DNA from 3 places in the Rhizobium sp. 05L429 genome. Region 2 is predicted to be linked to each of the others. Evidence: riboswitches for the same ligand, from Rfam matches in the RefSeq annotation. Region 2 holds a riboswitch; each other region holds the start of a gene.
The links. Region 2 has a riboswitch for cobalamin ahead of nrdH (glutaredoxin-like protein NrdH). Riboswitches for the same ligand answer to the same signal wherever they lie in the genome.

Region 1 (6,704 bases), on a different contig from region 2:
TATGCAGATCGGTGTGGCAGACCCCGCAGTAGAGAATATCGATCGCCACGTCCTCGGGGCGCAATTCCCGGCGATCGAAGGAGAAAGGTTGCAACGGCGTGTTCGCATCGGTTGCGGCAAATCCTGATGTTCTCAATGGCTTATCCCTCGCGCTGTTGGAAACTTGACGCGGAAAGCCGCGCCGATGGGGATATAGCGCCGGCAGATTAGCCGGATTAGCGGCAGAATGCGGGATAGGCTTGTGAACGTGGCTCAGCAATTAGATGCGGCAGTCTTATTAAGTGCCCGCTACTGCCTCTCCTGCACGTTACGGTAAACCCCGCCGGCATTTACCGTAAAGTACTTCCGCGCCCTGAAACTCGTCTCTAGCGTGCAGGCCGACGGTCCAAACCGTCGTCCAACGGAGGATACCTGCATGGCAGAGGAGACGAAGAACCCATCCGTGACCGTGACCCGGCAAGGGCTCAGCCGCCGCGATCTGCTGGTCGCGAGCACGGCGCTGGCTGCGGCCGGCGTATCGCTATCTGCACCGGCTCCCGCACAGGCGCAACAGGCAACGACCTCAGGAACTGCCGGACGCAAACCGAACATCCTGATGATCATGGGTGACGATATCGGCTGGTTCAACCCGAGCATCTACCACCGCGGCATGATGGGATATCGCACCCCGAACATCGACCGCATCGGCAATGAGGGCGCCATGTTCACCGACTGGTACGGCGAGCAGAGCTGCACGGCCGGCCGCGCCGCCTTCATCACCGGCCAGTCGCCAATCAGGACGGGTCTCACCAAAGTCGGCCTGCCCGGCGCCGATCTCGGCATCCAGCCGGAAGACCCGACCGTTGCCGAATTCCTGAAATCACTCGGTTACGCCACCGGCCAGTTCGGCAAGAACCATCTCGGCGACAAGGATGAATTCCTGCCGACCAACCACGGCTTCGACGAATTCTTCGGCAATCTCTATCACCTCAATGCCGAGGAAGAGCCTGAGAACCCTGATTATCCCAAGGACCCGGAATTCCGCAAACGCTTCGGTCCGCGCGGCGTCATCAAGGCCTCGGCCGACGGCAGGATCGAGGATACCGGACCGCTGACGGTCAAGCGCATGGAGACCGTGGATCAGGAATTCCTGGCCGCCGCTCTCGACTTCATGGATCGCAAGCAGAATGCCGGCACACCCTGGTTCTGCTATTTCAACTCCACCCGCATGCACGTCAACACGCATCTGAAGGCCGATTCCGTCGGCAAGACCGGCCTTGGCGTCTATCCTGACGGCATGCTCGAACATGACGCCATGATCGGCGAACTCCTGAAGAAGCTGGACGATCTCGGCGTCGCCGACAATACGATCGTCGTCTATACCAGCGACAACGGCGCCGAGGTGATGACCTGGCCGGATGGCGGCACCACGCCTTTCCGGGGAGAAAAGGCAACCAACTGGGAAGGCGGCTATCGCGTGCCCACATGCATTCGCTGGCCTGGTGTCATCAAGCCCGGAACGATCCACAACGAGGCCTTCTCGCATTACGACCTGATCCCGACATTCTGCGCGGCGGCAGGCGAACCGGATATCGTGGCGAAATGCCTGACCGGCTATACCGCCGGCACCAAGACGTTCAAGGTGCATCTCGACGGCTACAATCTCATGCCCTTCCTGTCTGGAAGCGTAAACGAGACGCCGCGCCGCGATTTCCTCTACTGGAACGACGATGGCGAATTGGTCGCCGTCCGCGTGCTGAACTGGAAGGTCGTCTTCAAGTCGCAGGATCACACGGGCATCGGCGTCTGGCGCCAGCCATTCACCGAACTCAGGGCCCCGCTCCTCTTCAATCTCCGGGCCGACCCGTTCGAACGCGGCGACGAATCCATCGAATACGAAAAATGGTTCTTCGACCGCGCCTTCGTCATCGTTCCCTCGCAGGCGATCGTCGGGAAATGGCTGCAAAGCTTCGCGGAATTCCCCGTCCGTCAGAAGCCCGCGAGCTTCAATCTCGACGAGGTCATGCAGAAACTGTCGGCGCCGAAGAACTGATTGCAAAACATCACCGCAGCGAGGCGGCCGTCGCGCCGCCTGCTGCAGCCGACGTTCCCCTCCACCGGCAACAGTTCTCACTGCCCGTGCTTGACGTTGCGATCCGGTCACGATGAAAGCCGGCCAAACATCAAACGAGGCCAGCGCCCTAATTTCCCAAAAATCCGACAGCCAGGACTGGACAAGGCAAATGTAACTTTATAACAACGAAGATGTAATGTTATTACATTAAAGGAGATTTCATGTCCCGGCGCCTTTTCGCTGTCTTCGCAGTCGCCACCGCGCTCACCTCCGCCGCCCTGCCATCGGCTTCCCGCGCAGAGGAGGAACAGCAGGAAAGCTGGCGGCTTTTCGTGGCTGATCACAGCCTGCCGGTCGTCCGCGCCATCGATCTTGCGAGCGGCAGACAGATCGGTCGCTTCGATCTCAAGGGCTATGCCGCCCTGTCGCTGAGCGACACCGGGCGCACGGTCTTTGCGGTCCAGGGCGATGAGAATATCGTTCATGTCATCGATACCGGCATTGTCCTTTCCGATCATGGGGAGCATCGCGATCTCGAAGTGACGCCGCCGAAGCTGATCGGCGCGACGATAAAGGGCGAGAAGCCCGGCCATGTCGTGACGCATGGCGATGACGTGGCGATCTTCTACGACCGCACCGACCGCTTCGATCTCCTGAGGGAAAGTAGTCTGCTGCAGGCAAAGCCGGAGCCGAAGGCTTTCAACACCATCGCCGCCCATCACGGCGTCGCGGTGCCGATGGGCAATCACCTGCTGGTTTCAGTGCCGAACATGCAGGCGCCGGTCAAGGAAGGCGAGTTGCCGCCGCGCCTTGGCCTGCGCGTGCTCGACCGTGACGGACAACAGGTGGGCGATGTCGCGCCCTGCACCGGCCTGCATGGCGAGGCGACCTCCGCCCGCCTCGTCGCCTTCGGTTGCGAGGAAGGCGTGCTCGTCGCCCGCCCCGGCGGCACGAAAGGCCCCAAACTGGAGATGCTCGGCTATGGCGCGTCGCTGCCGCAAGGCAAGGTCTCGACCCTGCTCGGCGGGCGCTCCATGCAGTTCTTCCTCGGCAATTACGGGGAGGACAAGGTGGTGCTGATCGATCCCGACAGCACCGAAACACCCTACCGCGTCATAGACCTTCCGACCCGCCGCGTCGATTTCGTGCTCGATCCGGCACGGTTCCAGAATGCCTATATCCTCACCGAGGACGGCAAGCTGCACCTGCTCGATACGGTGAAGGGCGAGATCGTCAGATCGGAAACCGTCACGGAGCCCTACAGCAAGGATGGGCATTGGCGCGATCCGCGGCCGCGGCTGGCCGTGGCCGGCGATAATATCGCCATCACCGATCCTCGCCACAGCCTGATCCGCCTCGTCAGTAGCGAAACGCTGAAGGAAACGCGCACGATCCCCGTCGACGGCCAACCCTTCGCGCTCGTCGCCGCCGGCGGCTCGGGCGCCAGCCACTGAGCGGCTCCGGACCCGGGACACTTTGCATCCGGTGCTTGACGTCGCCCACGGCGGCGTCATAGATCAGGACGACGGTTCCCCGAGGAGAGCTTCGAGGGGATTAATAGGGAACACGGTGCGGACGACCCAAAAGGGACCAAGACCGTGGCTGCCCCCGCAACTGTAAGCGGATTGCTGGTTATATCCCGGAATGTATGGTGCGCCATTCATATCAGGACATGACAAGCGAGCCGGTCACTCCAAGGCCTCAGGGCCATGCCACTGTGCGAAAGCGCGGGAAGGCAGATGACCGACTGACATCCGTGAGCCAGGAGACCTGCCGTCAATCACGATCCAATCAGCCGGGCGGGGATGCCCGGACAAGGAGCAGACATGATTGACCTTAATCCCTGCCGCTTGCCGCATGCGATCCGTCCCGATTGGACCACCCGCCGCTAGCCCTCTCCCTCCACGCTTGGCTCACGCATCTGCGCGCGCCGGCGTCCGCTAGCCCTTTTCCTTCCGATCGAGAGTTTCCAATGCGCCAGTTACTTCCAGGCTTTTCCCTTGCGCTCGGGCTCGCCGGCTTTTGCCTGGCCGGCCTCGCAGCCCCCGCCTTCGCCGCCACCCGATACCCCCTCACCCTTACCAATTGCGGCCAGCCGGTCACGTTCGACAAGGCACCGGCCAAGATCGTTTCGATCGGCCAAGGCATGACCGAAGTGCTCTTCTCGCTCGGCCTTGCCGACAAGATCGCCGGCACGGCCGTCTGGGTCGGCCCGGTCCTGCCGCAATATGCCGACGCCAACAGCAGGATCAAACGACTGGCTGACAATGACCCGAGCTTCGAATCCGTCGTCGGTGTCGAGCCCGATCTGGTGGCTGCCGAATTCGAATGGCATGTCGGTACGCAGGGGTCCGTCGGCAAGCGCGAGCAGTTCAAAGATCTCGGCATCAACACCTATGTCGCGCCTGCCGATTGCGTCGCCAAGATCAACGCCGATGGCGGTGATGGCGTGCGCAAGGAGTTGTTCACGATGGACCTGATCTATCAGGAAATCACCGAACTCTCTGAAATCTTCGACATCAAGGACCGCGGCGACAGGCTGATCGCCGACCTGAAAAAGCGCGAGGCCGATGCCGCCGCATCCGTTGCCGGCGCTGCCGCAAAGAACCTGCCCGTCGTCTTCTGGTTCTCCAGTAAGGAGGTCAAGGGTGATGCCTTCATCGCCGGCAAGAACAGCGCACCGGCCTATATCCTGAAGACGCTCGGCGCGAAAAACGTCGTCAGCACGGAAGAGGAATGGCCCCTCGTCGGTTGGGAAACCATTGCGCAGGCCAATCCCGCTGTCATCGTCATAGCCACCATGGACCGCCGTCGCTATGCCGCCGACGATCCCAAGGTGAAGGTGGATTTCCTGGAGAATGATCCGGTCACCAGTGAACTCGATGCGGTGAAAAACAAGCGCTTCATCATGATGGACGCGCAGTCGATGAACCCGACGATCCGCACGATCGACGGTATCGAAACGCTCGCAAAGGGCATCAAGTCCTTCGGTCTGACGCAGTGAGCCAGGCTGCCTTGCGACAGAGGAAATGGTGGGCGCTCGCCGCGCTCACCATCGCCGCCTTCGTCCTGCTCGGGCTGGTGGTGAGCCTTGCCGTGTCTATAGGCGAGATCGCCATTCCTCTCGCCACCACGGCAAAGGCGGTGTCCAACCGCCTGTTCGGCACGGCATTCGAACTCAGCCGCATTCATCAGGGCATCGTCTGGGATTACCGCCTCAGCCGCGCGCTGGTGGCGGCCAGTGCCGGTGCGTCGCTGGCGCTCTGCGGCACGGTGTTGCAGGCGCTGCTGCGCAATCCGCTCGCCGAACCCTATGTGCTCGGCATTTCGGCCGGCGCCTCTACCGGGGCCGTCTGCGTCATGATATCAGGCTTCGGCTATGGCGTGCTCAGCCTCTCCGCCGGCGCCTTCATCGGCGCCGTCATTGCCTTCCTGCTGGTCGGCATTCTGGCAGCCGGTGTGGGCGGCACCAGCGAGCGCATCATTCTCTGCGGCGTGGCGGGCTCGCAGCTCTTCAATGCGCTGACCTCCTATATCGTCACCACGTCGGCCAATGCAGAACAGGCCCGCGGCGTGCTCTTCTGGCTGTTGGGGTCGCTGAGCGGCGTGCGCTGGCCGGATGTCTATCTCTCCCTGCCGGTCGCACTGACAGGCTTCGTCATCTGCCTTGCCCATGTGCGTGCGCTGGATGCCTTCGCCTTCGGCACGGATGCCGCAGCTTCCCTCGGCATCGCCGTGCGCCGGGTGCAGTTCACCCTGCTCGCCGTCACGGCTACGATGACCGCAAGCGTCGTCAGCATGGTCGGCTCCATCGGCTTCGTCGGCCTCGTCATTCCCCATGCCGCCCGCTTCCTGGTCGGCCCAGCCCATGGCCGCCTGCTGCCGGCGACAGCGCTTGGCGGGGCGATCTTCATGGTCGGCGCCGACATCGTCTCGCGCATCATCATTCCGCAGCAGATCCTGCCGATCGGCGTCGTCACCGCGCTCTTCGGCGCCCCGGCCTTCGCCATCATCCTTTATCGCGTGCGGAGAAGCGCATGAGCATATCAGTCGACAAGGTCACCTATGCCGCCGGCAATACCGTCATCGTCAATGGCGTCAGCATATCGGTCAAAAAGGGCAAGGTGCTCGGCCTGCTCGGGCCGAACGGCTCCGGAAAATCGAGTCTGCTCCGCCTGATCTGCCGGCTGCGGCAGGTCAGATCCGGCATCATCCGCCTCGGCGACGATGATGTCTCCGGCCTCTCGCGCGCCGCCCTTGCCCGCCGCATCGCTTTCGTCGAGCAGCAGACGACGACGGATACGCAGCTCACCGTGCGCGATATCGTCCGCCTCGGCCGCACGCCGCATCGCGGCCTCCTCTCGTCCTGGGCACCCGATGACGATGCCGCGGTCGAAGAAGCACTCGCCCGCGTCGACATGGGCGAACGCGCCGGCCAGCTCTGGCAGACACTGTCTGGCGGCGAGCGGCAACGGGTGCATATCGCCAGGGCGCTGGCCCAGACCCCAAGCGAACTGCTGCTCGACGAGCCGACCAACCATCTCGATATCCAGCACCAGCTCGATATCCTGGCCCTGGTCGCCAAACTCGGCCTCACCTCCATCATCGCGCTGCACGATCTCAATCTGGCAGCGATGTTCTGCGACCACTT
Region 2 (6,704 bases):
GCTGTGCCATCGCCTCCTGACCTTCCCTGATGGCCGTCAGGAGATCCTCGCAAGCCGAAGGCTTCGACAGGGGGAAGATGGCAAGTAATCCGTCGCCCATGAACTTCAGGATTTCGCCGCCGTGCCGCTCGATCGGGTCGGACATGGCGTCAAAATAGTCGTTAAGCAACTGGATGACGTCATCGCGCGGCCAGAGATCGGAGATCGCCGTGAAATCGCGCAGATCGCAGATCATGATCGCCGCGCCGACGGTCGTACCACTGCCTCGGGTAATGACGCCGGAAAGAATCTGTTCACTCGCATGCGGCCCGACATAGGTCTGCAGCAGCGTGCGCGCCATGATGTTCTTCAGCCGGATCTCGCTGACCAGCGTCAGGGCGGGCAGCAGGTCGCGCAGAAAATCCAGGTGTTCGCCGGTAAAACCGCCCGGTCGATTGGTCGAAAAGGTCACGACGTGGCGCTTGTCAAACGTGTGGTCGATCGGCCAGGCGATATATTCGGAATAGCCTTCGTCGCGCAGCTCCTGGTAGAAGGGATTGTCGTCGCCCTCCCACAAATCCTCCAGGTTCTTCCGCACCTCGTTGGCGCCGTTGTGGATCTCGTTGACCGGGCTATTCAGATACTGCGGCGTATTTTCCACGCCATAGGCAAACGTATTGATCTTTGCCTCCTTCATACCCTCGGCCCAGAGGATACGGGCGCCGATCCATTGCGGATGATTTGTGCGGAAATGCAGGCTGGAGCGTGTCACCGGCACGCCGGCGGCCAGCAGCTTCTCGCACATTTCCATCAGGATATTATCGATGAAGCGCTCGCCGCGCGTCTCGTTCACCAGCCAGTCAAGAATCCGCCTCCGGCGGATCGGCCACACGCCTTCGACGGTTTCGTTGGCCACAGCGGCCTTGTTGACAGAGGACTTCATCGAAAACTCCCGCTACGCCACATTCAACTGAATCTGCTCGCGCTGAATGTGGGCGATGGCGGGCCCGATGATAAGGGGCTTCGTGAAGTTAGGCCTCAGAAATCCCAGTCTTCGTCTTCCGTCGCGACTGCCTTGCCGATGACATAGGAGGAGCCGGAGCCGGAGAAGAAGTCGTGGTTCTCATCGGCATTCGGAGATAGCGCCGACAGGATCGCCGGATTGACCTTGCAGGCTTCAGCCGGGAACAGCGCCTCGTAACCGAGGTTCATCAGCGCCTTGTTGGCATTGTAATGCAGGAATTTCTTGACGTCCTCGGTCAAACCGACGCTGTCATAGAGTGCTTCGGTATATTTCGCCTCGTTATCGTAGAGCTCGAGCAGCAGGTCGAAGGCAAAATCCTTGATCTCCTGCCGGCGCTCTTCGGGAAGGCGCTCCAACCCGCGCTGGAACTTGTAGCCGATATAGTAGCCATGCACGGCTTCGTCTCTGATAATGAGGCGGATCATGTCGGCCGTGTTGGTGAGCTTTGCGCGGCTCGACCAGTACATCGGCAGATAAAAGCCGGAGTAGAAGAGGAAGCTCTCGAGAAAGACGCTCGCGACCTTCTTCTTCAAGGGATCGCCGGAGGCATAATGCTCCATGATCAGCGCCGACTTCTTCTGCAGGAACTCGTTCTCTTCCGACCAGCGATAGGCATCATCGACATCTGGCGTCAGGCAGAGTGTCGAGAAGATCGAGGAATAGGAGCGCGCATGTACCGCTTCCATGAAGGAAATGTTGGAAAGCACCGCCTCCTCATGCTGTGTTGCCGCATCTGCCATCAGCTTGACCGAGCCGACACCGTTCTGGATCGTATCGAGCAGCGTCAACCCGGTGAAGACGCGGATCGTCAGCTGTTGTTCGGCGGTCGTCAGCGTTGCCCAGGAAGGAATGTCGTTTGACAGCGGCACCTTTTCCGGCAGCCAGAAATTGCCGGTGAGGCGGTTCCAGACCTCCAGATCCTTGTCGTCCTCGATGCGGTTCCAGTTGATGGCGCGCACGCGGCTGACCGGCTTTAATTGCATGTTCATGATGTCTCCGGTCGTTAAAGCGTGCAGGAAACGCAGCCCTGCACCTCGGTGCCGGACAACGCCATCTGGCGAAGGCGAACATAGTAGATCGTCTTGATGCCCTTCTTCCAGGCATCGATCTGGGCGCGGTTGATATCGCGCGTGGTTGCCGTATCCCGGAAGAACAGCGTCAGCGACAGGCCCTGATCGACATGCTGGGTCGCCGCCGCATAGGTGTCGATGATCTTCTCAGGGCCGATCTCGTAGGCATCCTGATAGTAATCGAGATTGTCGTTGGTCATGAACGGCGCCGGATAATAGACGCGGCCGATCTTGCCTTCCTTGCGGATCTCGATCTTCGAGACGATCGGATGGATCGAAGAGGTCGAGTGGTTGATGTAGGAGATCGAGCCCGTCGGCGGCACCGCCTGCAGGTTCTGGTTATAGAGGCCGGAGGCCATTACGGCCTTCTTCAGCTCAAGCCAGTCTTCCTGCGTCGGGATATGGATGCCGGCGTCATCAAACAGCGCCTGCACCCTCTCGGTAGCCGGCTTCCATTCCCGGTCGGTATATTTGTCGAAATAGTCGCCGGAGGCATATTTCGAATTCTCGAAGCCCTTGAAGCTCGCACCACGCTCGACCGCAAGGCGGTTGGAGGCGCGGATCGCGTGATAGGTCACCGTGTAGAAATAGATATTGGTGAAATCGACGCCCTCTTCCGAACCGTAATGGATGCGCTCGCGGGCGAGATATCCATGCAGGTTCATCTGTCCCAGGCCGATCGCGTGGCTGTCATCATTGCCCTTCTCGATCGACGGCACCGAGGAGATATGACTCATGTCAGAAACGGCTGTCAGCGCCCGGATCGAGGTCTCGATCGTCTTGCCGAAATCGGACGAATCCATCGCCATGGCGATATTCAACGAGCCGAGATTGCAGGAGATATCCTTGCCCATCACCTTATAGGAAAGGTCGTCGTTGAATTCACTCGCTTCGCTGACCTGCAGGATTTCCGAGCAGAGATTGCTCATGCTGATGCGGCCGGCGATCGGGTTTGCCCGGTTCACCGTGTCTTCGAACATGATGTAGGGATAGCCGCTCTCGAATTGGATCTCCGCAATCACCTGGAAGAATTCGCGCGCCTTGATCTTCTTCTTGGTGATACGGGCATCCGCCACCATCTCGCGGTACTTTTCCGTCACCGATATCTCGGTAAAGGGCACGCCATAGACCCGCTCCACGTCATAGGGCGAGAAGAGGTACATATCCTCATTGTTCTTGGCGAGCTCGAAGGTGATGTCGGGCACGACGACGCCGAGCGACAGCGTCTTGATGCGGATCTTTTCGTCGGCATTTTCGCGCTTGGTATCGAGGAAGCGCATGATGTCGGGATGGTGGGCGTTGAGATAGACGGCACCCGCACCCTGCCGAGCACCGAGCTGGTTGGCATAGGAAAAGCTGTCTTCCAGCAGCTTCATGACCGGGATGATACCGGAAGACTGGTTTTCGATCTGCTTGATCGGCGCGCCGGACTCGCGAATATTGGTCAGCGAAAGCGCTACCCCGCCGCCGCGCTTGGAAAGCTGCAGCGCCGAATTGATGGAGCGGCCGATTGATTCCATATTGTCTTCGACGCGCAGCAGGAAGCAGGAGACGAGCTCGCCGCGCTGCTTCTTGCCGGCGTTGAGGAAGGTCGGCGTTGCCGGCTGGAAACGGCCGGTAATGATCTCCTCGACTAGATCGCGGGCGAGCTGCTCATCGCCTCGGGCAAGCGCCAGTGCCACCATGCAGATACGATCTTCGTAGCGCTCGAGATAGCGCTTTCCGTCGAATGTCTTCAGCGTATAGCTGGTGTAGTATTTGAAGGCGCCGAGGAAAGTCGGGAAACGGAACTTCTTGGCATAGGCTTCGTCGAAGAGGTCGCGGACGAAATTGAAGGAATACTGATCGAGCACTTCCTGCTCGTAATAACCTTCCGTGACCAGATAATCGAGTTTCTCCCGGAGATTATGGAAGAACACCGTGTTCTGGTTCACGTGCTGCAGGAAATACTGCTTGGCCGCCATGCGATCCTTGTCGAGCTGGATCTTGCCCAGCTCGTCATAGAGGTTCAGCATTGCGTTCAGCGCGTGATAATCCAGCACGTCCGCTGCCTTTAGCGGTTTTGCGCCCGCATCCCGCGTCAGATTTGTCCCCGTGTCCAAAATCGTCCCATCCCGTCTTTGACATTGGCGACATCCTCGGCAGTCCCCAGAAGCTCGAACCGGTAGAGGTACGGCACCTGGCACTTCTGCGAGATCACGTCGCCGGCAAGCCCGTAGGTCTCGCCGAAATTGCTGTTGCCCGCAGCAATGACGCCACGGATGTTGGAGCGGTTTTCCGCATCGTTGAGGAAACGGATCACCTGCTTGGGCACGGCCCCCTTTACGACCCCTGGGCCGCCATCCCCGCAATAGGTGGGCGAGATCAGCACATAGGGTTCGCGGATGTGGATGTCTTCAGCGCCTACGGGAATGCGCGCCGCGCGCAGTCCCAGCTTCTCGACGAAACGATGGGTATTTTCGGACCGGCTGGAATAATAGACGATCAGGCCCACCGTTCTTCTCCGATCAGGAGAGCGCGCTGATCATATCAGGGCGGAAGCCCGCCCAATGGTTCTCACCGGCAACGACGACCGGAACCTGCATGTAGCCCATGCCGCGCACGCGATCGAGCGCGTCGGCATCTTCGGAAATGTCGATGATTTCATAGTCTACGCCCAGACGGTCGAGGGCGCGGTAGGTCGCGGTGCACTGAACGCAGGCAGGCTTGCTGTAAACGGTAACGCTCATCATGTTCCTCGTGATGTCAATGGATTCCGGACGCAGAACTAGGGTCGGGCGCCTTACGGCGTCCGGGGCAACGCTTGAGAATGATCTGACAAAGTTGGCGCTCTACACGCCTGGCATTATCCCTCGCAGGATGTGCATCGGCGGCGGTTTTGATGCTCTCAACATGACTTCAACCCCGAAGTGCTCATGCGGACGTTCGGGGCAGCGCAACAGGTGCGGATTTGATCCGCCTGACATGCACACAACCTTCCGGACACCCCGCCCGTGGACGTTTCTCGTTCAAGGCAGGTCTCCTGGCTCGCGGGTCGAAGCACCCTGCCCGCAGCCTTCCCAAAGCATCATGCCTCAGTGACCTGAAATCGGACAGTTGCTCGCCGCTTACAGTTGCGGGGGCAGCTCCGGCCTTGTTTCGCCTTCATGGCAAAACGCACCGTATTCCCGTCTTAGCCCTCAATCCTGACGAATCGAAGGAACCTTGAACACTAGATATAGTACTCGAATCGAAGTTGACGTCAACGGATGGTTTGTGCGTCGCGTTACGGCATGTTTGAAATTGCTACATTCCTGTGAAAAACATGGATAACGGCTGGTTAACAGCAGCAGGCTGTGGAGAAGGCCGCCGAGGCGAGAGCCGACCTATAGCCGGCTCTCCAGGAATCGAACAGGCGCTCAGACGTGAGTCATCACTGCGGCACCACGTAACAGCCGGGCGGCGGCCACCATGTTGACGAGCGCCGGGCGCACTTCTTCCCACTTACGGGTCTTCAATCCGCAATCGGGATTGATCCAGAGCTGTCCATCCGTCAGACGCTCGCGCGCCAGCGTCAGAAGCTCGGCCATTTCCTCGACATCGGGAACGCGCGGCGAATGGATGTCATAAACGCCGGGACCGATCTCGTTCGGATATTTATAGCTGCGGAAGGCTTCCAGCAGTTCCATCTTCGAGCGTGAGGTCTCGATGGAAATCACGTCGGCATCCATGGCCGCAATGGCGTCGATAATCTGATTGAACTCCGAGTAGCACATATGCGTGTGGATCTGGGTTTCGTCGGAAACACCGGATGAGCACAGGCGGAAGCTTTCCACCGCCCAGTCGAGATAGGTCTTCCAGTCCACTTTGCGCAACGGCAGACCTTCGCGAAGGGCCGCCTCGTCGATCTGGATCATCGCCGCACCCGCCTGTTCGAGATCAAACACCTCGTCGCGGATCGCCAGCGCGATCTGCCGGCTGACATCGGCGCGGGAGAGATCGTCGCGAACGAAGGACCAGTTGAGGATCGTCACCGGCCCCGTCAGCATGCCCTTCACCGGCTTCTCCGTCAGCGACTGCGCATAGCGCCACCATTCGACCGTCATCGGTACGGGACGGGAAACGTCGCCGAAGATGATCGGTGGACGGACATAACGGGAACCATAGCTCTGCACCCAGGCATGCTGCGTGAAGGCGAAGCCGGAAAGCTGCTCGCCGAAATACTGCACCATGTCGTTGCGCTCGAATTCGCCATGGACGAGCACATCGAGGCCGATTTCCTCCTGCCAGCGGATCGCCGCTTCGGTCTCCTTCTTCAGGAAGGCATCATAATCCGCCTCGCTGATCGCCCCCTTTGTGAAAGCAGAGCGAGATTTGCGCACATCAGCCGTCTGCGGAAAGGAGCCAATCGTCGTCGTCGGGAAAAGCGGCAGCCGAAGCTTTCGATCCTGCAGGCCGGTGCGCTCCGCAAAGTCACTGCTGCGTGTCTTCATCGCCTCGTCGATTGCGGCAACCCGCTGCCTGACCTTCATGTCATGCACGCGCACTGATGCAGCACGCAAGCCAACGGCTCGCGACGCGGCCGCGATCACCTCTGAAGCCGTGCCGGGGTCGCCTAACGCTACAAGTTCGTCCAGCTTCTGGGTCGCGAA
Region 3 (6,704 bases), on a different contig from region 2:
ACAGGCAACCAGGACAAGGCGGCGTTTGTCGGTCTCGTCCCGTTGCCTGACGACAAAGCCGGTCGCCTCCAGCTTGTCGATCAGCCCGCTGACCGTCCCGATCTTCAATCCGACCTCGCGCGACAGGGCCGTCATCGACAGCGGTCCGAGTTTTTCCAACAGCCGGAAGCACTTGAATTCGGTGCTGGTCAAGCCCACCTGCTCGGCCACCTTCTGGTGGAACAGCCCGAGCCGGGCCGAAAACAGCTGGACCGTCGGAATGTAGCGCGCGAGGCGGTCAGTTGACTTTTTCGGCAAAACGTTTAGATCTCCGAACTAATTGTTTCGATATTCTAAGGAATCGTCAGCGTCATGTCGATACTCTCGCATGGCTGTTCGGCCCTTGTTACAGGCAGCGATCCATGAGCGCCTATTTCATTCTCGAAATCCATCCCGATATCAAAGATCAGGCGATCGATGATTATCTTGCATGCATATCGGCGGATATGACGTTCCATGGAGGCCGTGTCCGGTCTCCGGGCGGCAGGGTCCAACCGGTCCAGGGAAACCGGCAGATGAACAGGCTTCTGATCATCGAATTCCGCACCGCCTCCATTGCCCGGGAATGGTATGAGGAGGCGAGGCAGGCAAATGAAGGTGTCGCCAGGTATCGTTCTCTCTTCGCCTGCCCCGCGGTTATCGTTGCCGGGATGGATGGTTAGAAACATTGGCCTCGCAGCCATTGCCTGAGGTCGCAGCCCGGTTCGGCATTGCCGCCCATTCGCCCTATTTCCGACTATAGAATTGCACCGGCCCATGTGGAGGTTCCGAAATTAACGATCATATTCAGTGGCTTATAGACGAGGGAATCAGGAGCGAACATATCGGTGAGCTCATTGCCGGTTTGTGCGATCGGCTGATCGCGGATGGCTTTCCCATCTGGCGAGGCAGTATCGCGATGCCATCCATTCATCCCATGTATGCCGGCATCTCGGCCAATTTCGTGCGGGGCGGCGCGACCACCATCGAGAGGGCCGAATATGGCAGCGCGGCGCAGCTGAGCTTCGAGAAGACGCCGATCTATTATCTGTTGGGCCGAGGCGAAACGTTGGGGCGCTGGATCCTTGCCAAGGGGGAGGGTGTCGACGACTATCCGCAGCTTGCAGAATTCGCGCTTGGCGGCGGTACGGATCATCTGGTCAGCCTGCTGGAGTTTCCGAAGGAGGCCGCGTTGCGCGGGGTCAGCCTGTCCCTGACAAGCGACAGGCCGGGCGGATTTTCCAACGATCAGCTGACGATCATCGCAAAGCTTTTCCCGGCACTGGGGCTTGCCTGCTACCGCATCGCGGCATCGAGAACCGCCTCGGACATCCTTGCTGTCTATACAGGCGCTAAGACGAGTGCGCGCATCCTTGCGGGCGAGGTCCAGAGGGGAACGGGAGGCGCCATCAATGCCGCGATCCTGCTTGCTGACCTCAGAAACTTCACGGCGTTGACCGAAGTCTATCAACCCGGTGAGATCGCCGGGTTTCTGAACGAGCATTTCGAGCTGATCGGCCGCCATGTCGAGGAAAATTCCGGCGAGATCCTCAAGTTCATGGGCGACAGCGTATTGGCGATCTTTCCGACAGGCGGTGAAGACGGCGAGGATCCCGAGAAGGCCTGCATGGCTGCGCTCGCCTCGACCCGAAATGTTCTGGAGGCAAACGAGGCGCTCAATCGTCGGCGGATGCGCGAGGGCGGGCCTGATATCGGCGTCGACGTCGTCCTGCATCTCGGCGAGGTGTTTTACGGAAATGTCGGCGCTCGCGGCAGGCTTGATTTCACCGTGATCGGCAGGGCCGTCAACGAGGCCTCGCGGCTCGAGAAACTCTGCGGCGAACTCGGCCAGCCCCTTCTGATGTCGGAAAGCTTCGCGGCCGCCTGCGGTGTCGCCTGCGAACATCTGGGATCGTTCGAATTGCGCGGCGTTTCGAGGAGGGCGGACGTGTTCAAGCTCGCGGTACCTACTACGGCAGTGGCCTGAAATCGGAATCGATTTTCAGAAAGTTTGATGCGTAGCTCTAATGGCGGCGTGTTTCTGACTTCAGCGGCAAATGCCTCAGATCTCGCCTGAGACCTCACGACGGCGGCGGTCGAGTTCTTCGCTGTAGCGGCGCAGCGTGTGGCTTTCGCTGAGCTGGCCGATTACCTTGCGCTCGATGAGGTTGTTGACGACGGCAAGCGCTTCGCTTTCGGTCTTGTCGAAGATCGCAGCCGCCTGTTTGGCGTTCATCTGCGGCTGCAGGAAGTCGTTTTTATACCGGATAAAATCGGTCAGCTGCTGGGCTTCGTCCTGCGCGCTGGTGGGGTTGGCGTAGATTTCCGGTACCAGCACGAGGCCAGCATATTTGTCACCTTCTTCCACGAGGATGACGCGCTGCGTCGAGCCGATCGGGAAGGCCTGCTTGAATTCGTCCAGCGTTATTCCGGGTTTTGCCGTCTTCACGTCCGATCGCATCAGCTTGTCGACGGTCAGGTTGCGGATCCAGCCGACATCATGGGCACTGCGGATGCTTTCGCCGCGCAGATGAAAGCGCCATGTGGCGAAGGAATAGCCGAAGGTCGTGCGCACCACGAGCGAGGAGGTGATGACGGCGGCGAGCACCAAAGCGGTGATCGGAAAGTCGCCGGTGATCTCCAGCGCCAGGAAGGTCATGGTCAACGGCCCGCCGATGACGGCGACGGCCAGCGAACTCATGCCGACGACGGCATAGATAACCGGCGTCAGGCTTGCATCGGCGAAATAAGGAGCCGAGTAGGCGAAGAGCTTGCCAAGCAGCGCACCCATGAAAAGCGAGGCGAAGAACAGGCCGCCCCTGAAACCGGAGCCGATCGAGACGGCTGAGGCCACCGATTTCAGCAGAAACAGGCCGATGAGTGCCGGGATGGTGATCTCATGGGCGAGGTTCAGATGCAGCGCGCCGTGGCCGGCGGCCAGCACCTGCGGCGAGACCAGCGCCAGGAGGCCGACGACGATGCCGCCGAGCGCCGGGCGGAAGGGCAGTGCGATGGAGCTTTTGCGCGCCAGCTCCTCGACGAAGGATACGCCCTGCATGATGAGGATGCCGACGCCGGCGCAGACCGCGCCAAGCAGCAGCGCCGGAACGTAATCGGCCGGGGCGACCGCGCCGAAGCTGCCGACATCGATGATGAAATCGCTGCCGGAGAGCAGACGGGCGACCAGCGTAGCGACAAGAGCGGCGACGACGACAGGCGTCAGAGAGACGATCGTGTAGGTGCCGATGATGAGCTCGAAGGCATAGAAGGCGCCCGTCAGCGGCGCGTTGAAGGCGGCAGCGATAGCGCCCGCCGCACCGCAGCCGACGAGGACGCGCATGTCGGAGCGGCGCAACTGCAGCTTCAGCCCGAATTTCGAGGCGATGCCGGCGGCAAGCTGCGTATAGCCCGCTTCCAGCCCCACAGATGCGCCGAAACCATTGGAGACAAGATTCTGGATGGCGACGAGGATGCTGTCCGTCAGCGACAGGCGGCCGCCATGCAGCGCATTCGCCTCGATCGGGTCGACCATCGGCTTCTTGCGCCATCTGGCGAGAATGAAGATGAGCAGGCCGAGCAGCATGCCGCCGGCAACCGGGGCGGCCATCAGCAGGAACTTGTTGTCGATCTGCGAGGCGCTGAGCCTCGTCGTGCCGTCGATGCCGAAGATCAGCCTGTGCATCTCCTCCGAGACGTAGCTCATGGCGGTGACCGCAAGCCCCGAGGCGATACCGACGAGCGCGCCGGCAAAGACCATGCCCATTTCGCTATGTCGGACGAGCGCGCGCATGCGTCCCGGATCGAGGACTGTGCCAAGAGGGCCGAGGCGGCGGATATCCATTCGGGAGAGCATCATGGGGAAACTAGGCAGCAGGAGTGCAGGTCAAGGGCGGGGCCGCCATCCGCATGAGCGGCAATTGCGGCGAAATACCGGCCGGGCCGTAAAGTTTTTGTGACGTAAGCCTTTGATTAAAGACGATAATATCTGTAGTCTAAGTCGAGATGAGGGCTGTATGCACCCAGTGCGCCAATTGACATGGCGGGGGCGGGGGCCTAACCATGAATAGACATAATGGATGGTTCCGGATCGGCGTTACGCCTTCCGGATGAAAAGGGAATGTGACGGGGCGGACCCAAACCGGGCGCTTTCATCACAGCCGACCCCGCGACTGTAGAGCAGTCAGGGTCTTCCATCCGGCATTTCGACTGCTGCGTCGGCAGCCTGCGTGGTGCAGGCGGGCAAGGCGGGACAGGTGCCGGAAAAGCCACTGGAAATGCATCGTGATCAGCCGGGGCAGGACGCCTCCAATTCTACGAATCGTCCGCCTTTTCACGAGATGCAGCCGGGAAGGCGAGGCAGATCCGCTGGCACGATCAGGGGCGACCGTAAACGGTCGCCCCGGTCGCCGCCGACAACTGCGAGCCAGGAGACCTGCCATCCGTGCCGGGCATAATGCCCATTCTGGGTATTCACCCGCTGCCAGCACGGAGGTTGTCTTGGCTGAAGGATATGATTCAGCGCTGCCTCTGGTGGTGCGGTGGGGTTTCCCCTTCTCCCCCGCGGGGAGAAGGTGGCCCGAAGGGTCGGATGAGGGGGCCGCAGGGTACTCCTGTCATTTGACGCTTTGCTTGTGTTCGGCGCTTTCTGCGAGGGTCGTCCGAGCATGACCGCCACCTTCATCCTCGGCGGTGCCCGCTCCGGCAAATCCCGCTTTGCCGAAAACCTCGTGACAGCCAGCGGCCTCGACCGCCACTACATCGCCACCGGCCGCGCCTGGGACGACGAAATGCGGGCGCGCATCGACCAGCACAAGGCCGACCGCGGCCCTTCCTGGACCACGCATGAGGAGCCGCTGGATCTGACCGAACGCCTTGCCGCCATCGACGGCGAGGGCAGGGCTGTTCTCGTCGACTGCCTGACACTGTGGCTCACCAACCTGATGATGGACGAGCGCGATATCGCCGCCCAGTCCGCCGCCCTTGCCACCTGGCTTCCTACGGCAAAGGCGCGGCTCGTCATCGTTTCCAATGAAGTCGGTCTCGGTATCGTGCCCGAGAATCGCATGGCGCGGGAGTTCCGCGACCATGCCGGCCGGCTGCACCAAATGATCGCGGCAGAAGCCGCGGATGTCTATTTTATCGCGGCAGGACTGCCGCTGAAAATGAAGGGTTAGTTCCATGCAGCAGAAAATCCCCGCAACCGTAATCACCGGCTTCCTCGGCGCCGGCAAGACGACCATGATCCGCAACCTGCTCACCAATGCCGGCGGCAAGAAGATTGCGCTCATCATCAACGAGTTCGGCGATCTCGGCGTCGATGGTGATGTGCTGAAGGGCTGCGGGGCGGAGAACTGCACCGAGGACGATATCATTGAACTCACCAATGGCTGCATCTGCTGCACGGTGGCCGACGATTTCATTCCGACCATGACGAAGCTTCTGGAGCGCGAGCAGCGCCCTGATCATATCGTCATCGAAACCTCGGGTCTTGCTTTGCCGCAGCCGCTGGTAGCCGCTTTCAACTGGCCGGATATTCGCAGCGAAGTCACCGTTGACGGCGTCATCACCGTGGTCGATAGCGCGGCCGTCGCCGCCGGGCGGTTTGCCGATGACCATGATGCCGTCGATGCACGCCGCGTCGAGGATGAATCGCTCGATCATGAAAGCCCGATCGAGGAGCTCTTCGAGGATCAGCTGACCTGCGCCGACCTCATCGTGCTCAACAAGACCGATCTGATCGACGCTGACGGCCTTAGCCGTGTGAAAAGAGAAGTCGCCTCGCGCATCGCCCGCAAGCCTGTGATGATCGAAGCGAAAAATGGCGACGTGCCGGCAAGCGTGCTGCTCGGCCTCGGCATCGGCACGGAAGACGATATCGTCAACCGCAAGTCCCATCACGAGCTGGAGCATGAGGACGGTACGCCGCACGATCACGACGAATTCGACAGTTTCGTCGTCGAGCTCGGCGCTATCGCCGATACATCAGGTTTCGTCGAGAAGCTGAAGCGCATTATCGCCGAGCATGACGTGCTGCGCCTCAAGGGCTTCATCGATGTCTCCGGCAAGCCGATGCGCTTGCAGCTGCAGGCCGTGGGTGCCCGCATCGACCAGTATTTCGACCGCGCCTGGGCGCCGGGCGAAGCACGCAGCACGCGCCTCGTCGTCATCGGCCTGCACGAGATGGATCAGGACGCGGTGCGCAAGGCGATCGTGGCGCTGGTCTAAGGAGTTTCGATGCATCTGCTTCTGGCTCAACAGGGAACGATCAGCGACGGGGACGAGGCCATCGACCTCGGCCAGTCGCCGGGCGATATCCTGTTCCTCTCTGCCGCCGACACCGAGCTTGCGGCAATCGCCGCGGCTCATGGCGGCGGAGTGACGGGGCATTCGCTGAGGCTTGCGAGCCTGATGAGCCTGAAGCATCCGATGTCGGTCGATACCTATATCGAGCGCACGGCGCGGCATGCGAAGCTGATCATCGTGCGGGCGCTGGGTGGGGCGAGCTATTTCCATTATGCGCTGGAGGCGTTGCATGCGGTTGCCGCCCGCAACGGGGCGCTGATTGCGGTGCTGCCGGGGGATGCGCGGCCGGATGCGGGGCTGACGCCGTTTTCGAATGTGGCGCTCGATGATCTCAATGCGCTCTGGGGGTATCTGATCGAGGGTGGTGATGCCAATGCGCGAGG

Region 1: linked by a shared signal. The riboswitch ahead of AC1DNW_RS14415 (ABC transporter substrate-binding protein) and the one ahead of nrdH (glutaredoxin-like protein NrdH) in region 2 are both predicted to bind cobalamin.
Region 3: linked by a shared signal. The riboswitch ahead of cobU (bifunctional adenosylcobinamide kinase/adenosylcobinamide-phosphate guanylyltransferase) and the one ahead of nrdH (glutaredoxin-like protein NrdH) in region 2 are both predicted to bind cobalamin.

Annotation. Positions count from the first base shown of each region.
Region 1 covers NZ_JBFTNV010000011.1:177,316-184,019, forward strand. The annotation lists gene AC1DNW_RS14400 (NAD(P)-dependent alcohol dehydrogenase) at 1-136, opposite strand, end outside; gene AC1DNW_RS14405 (arylsulfatase) at 416-2,032, shown strand; gene AC1DNW_RS14410 (metallochaperone AztD) at 2,275-3,507, shown strand; cobalamin riboswitch at 3,563-3,845, shown strand; gene AC1DNW_RS14415 (ABC transporter substrate-binding protein) at 4,026-5,057, shown strand; gene AC1DNW_RS14420 (iron ABC transporter permease) at 5,054-6,094, shown strand; gene AC1DNW_RS14425 (ABC transporter ATP-binding protein) at 6,091-6,704, shown strand, end outside.
Region 2 covers NZ_JBFTNV010000040.1:33,712-40,415, reverse strand. The annotation lists gene AC1DNW_RS30740 (adenylate/guanylate cyclase domain-containing protein) at 1-922, opposite strand, end outside; gene nrdF (class 1b ribonucleoside-diphosphate reductase subunit beta) at 1,018-1,992, opposite strand; gene nrdE (class 1b ribonucleoside-diphosphate reductase subunit alpha) at 2,007-4,175, opposite strand; gene nrdI (class Ib ribonucleoside-diphosphate reductase assembly flavoprotein NrdI) at 4,154-4,567, opposite strand; gene nrdH (glutaredoxin-like protein NrdH) at 4,581-4,802, opposite strand; cobalamin riboswitch at 5,069-5,295, opposite strand; gene metE (5-methyltetrahydropteroyltriglutamate--homocysteine S-methyltransferase) at 5,472-6,704, opposite strand, start outside.
Region 3 covers NZ_JBFTNV010000014.1:14,831-21,534, forward strand. The annotation lists gene AC1DNW_RS16435 (MarR family winged helix-turn-helix transcriptional regulator) at 1-297, opposite strand, end outside; gene AC1DNW_RS16440 (DUF1330 domain-containing protein) at 402-701, shown strand; gene AC1DNW_RS16445 (adenylate/guanylate cyclase domain-containing protein) at 938-2,005, shown strand; gene AC1DNW_RS16450 (chloride channel protein) at 2,081-3,871, opposite strand; cobalamin riboswitch at 4,079-4,227, shown strand; gene cobU (bifunctional adenosylcobinamide kinase/adenosylcobinamide-phosphate guanylyltransferase) at 4,683-5,192, shown strand; gene cobW (cobalamin biosynthesis protein CobW) at 5,197-6,243, shown strand; gene cobN (cobaltochelatase subunit CobN) at 6,253-6,704, shown strand, end outside.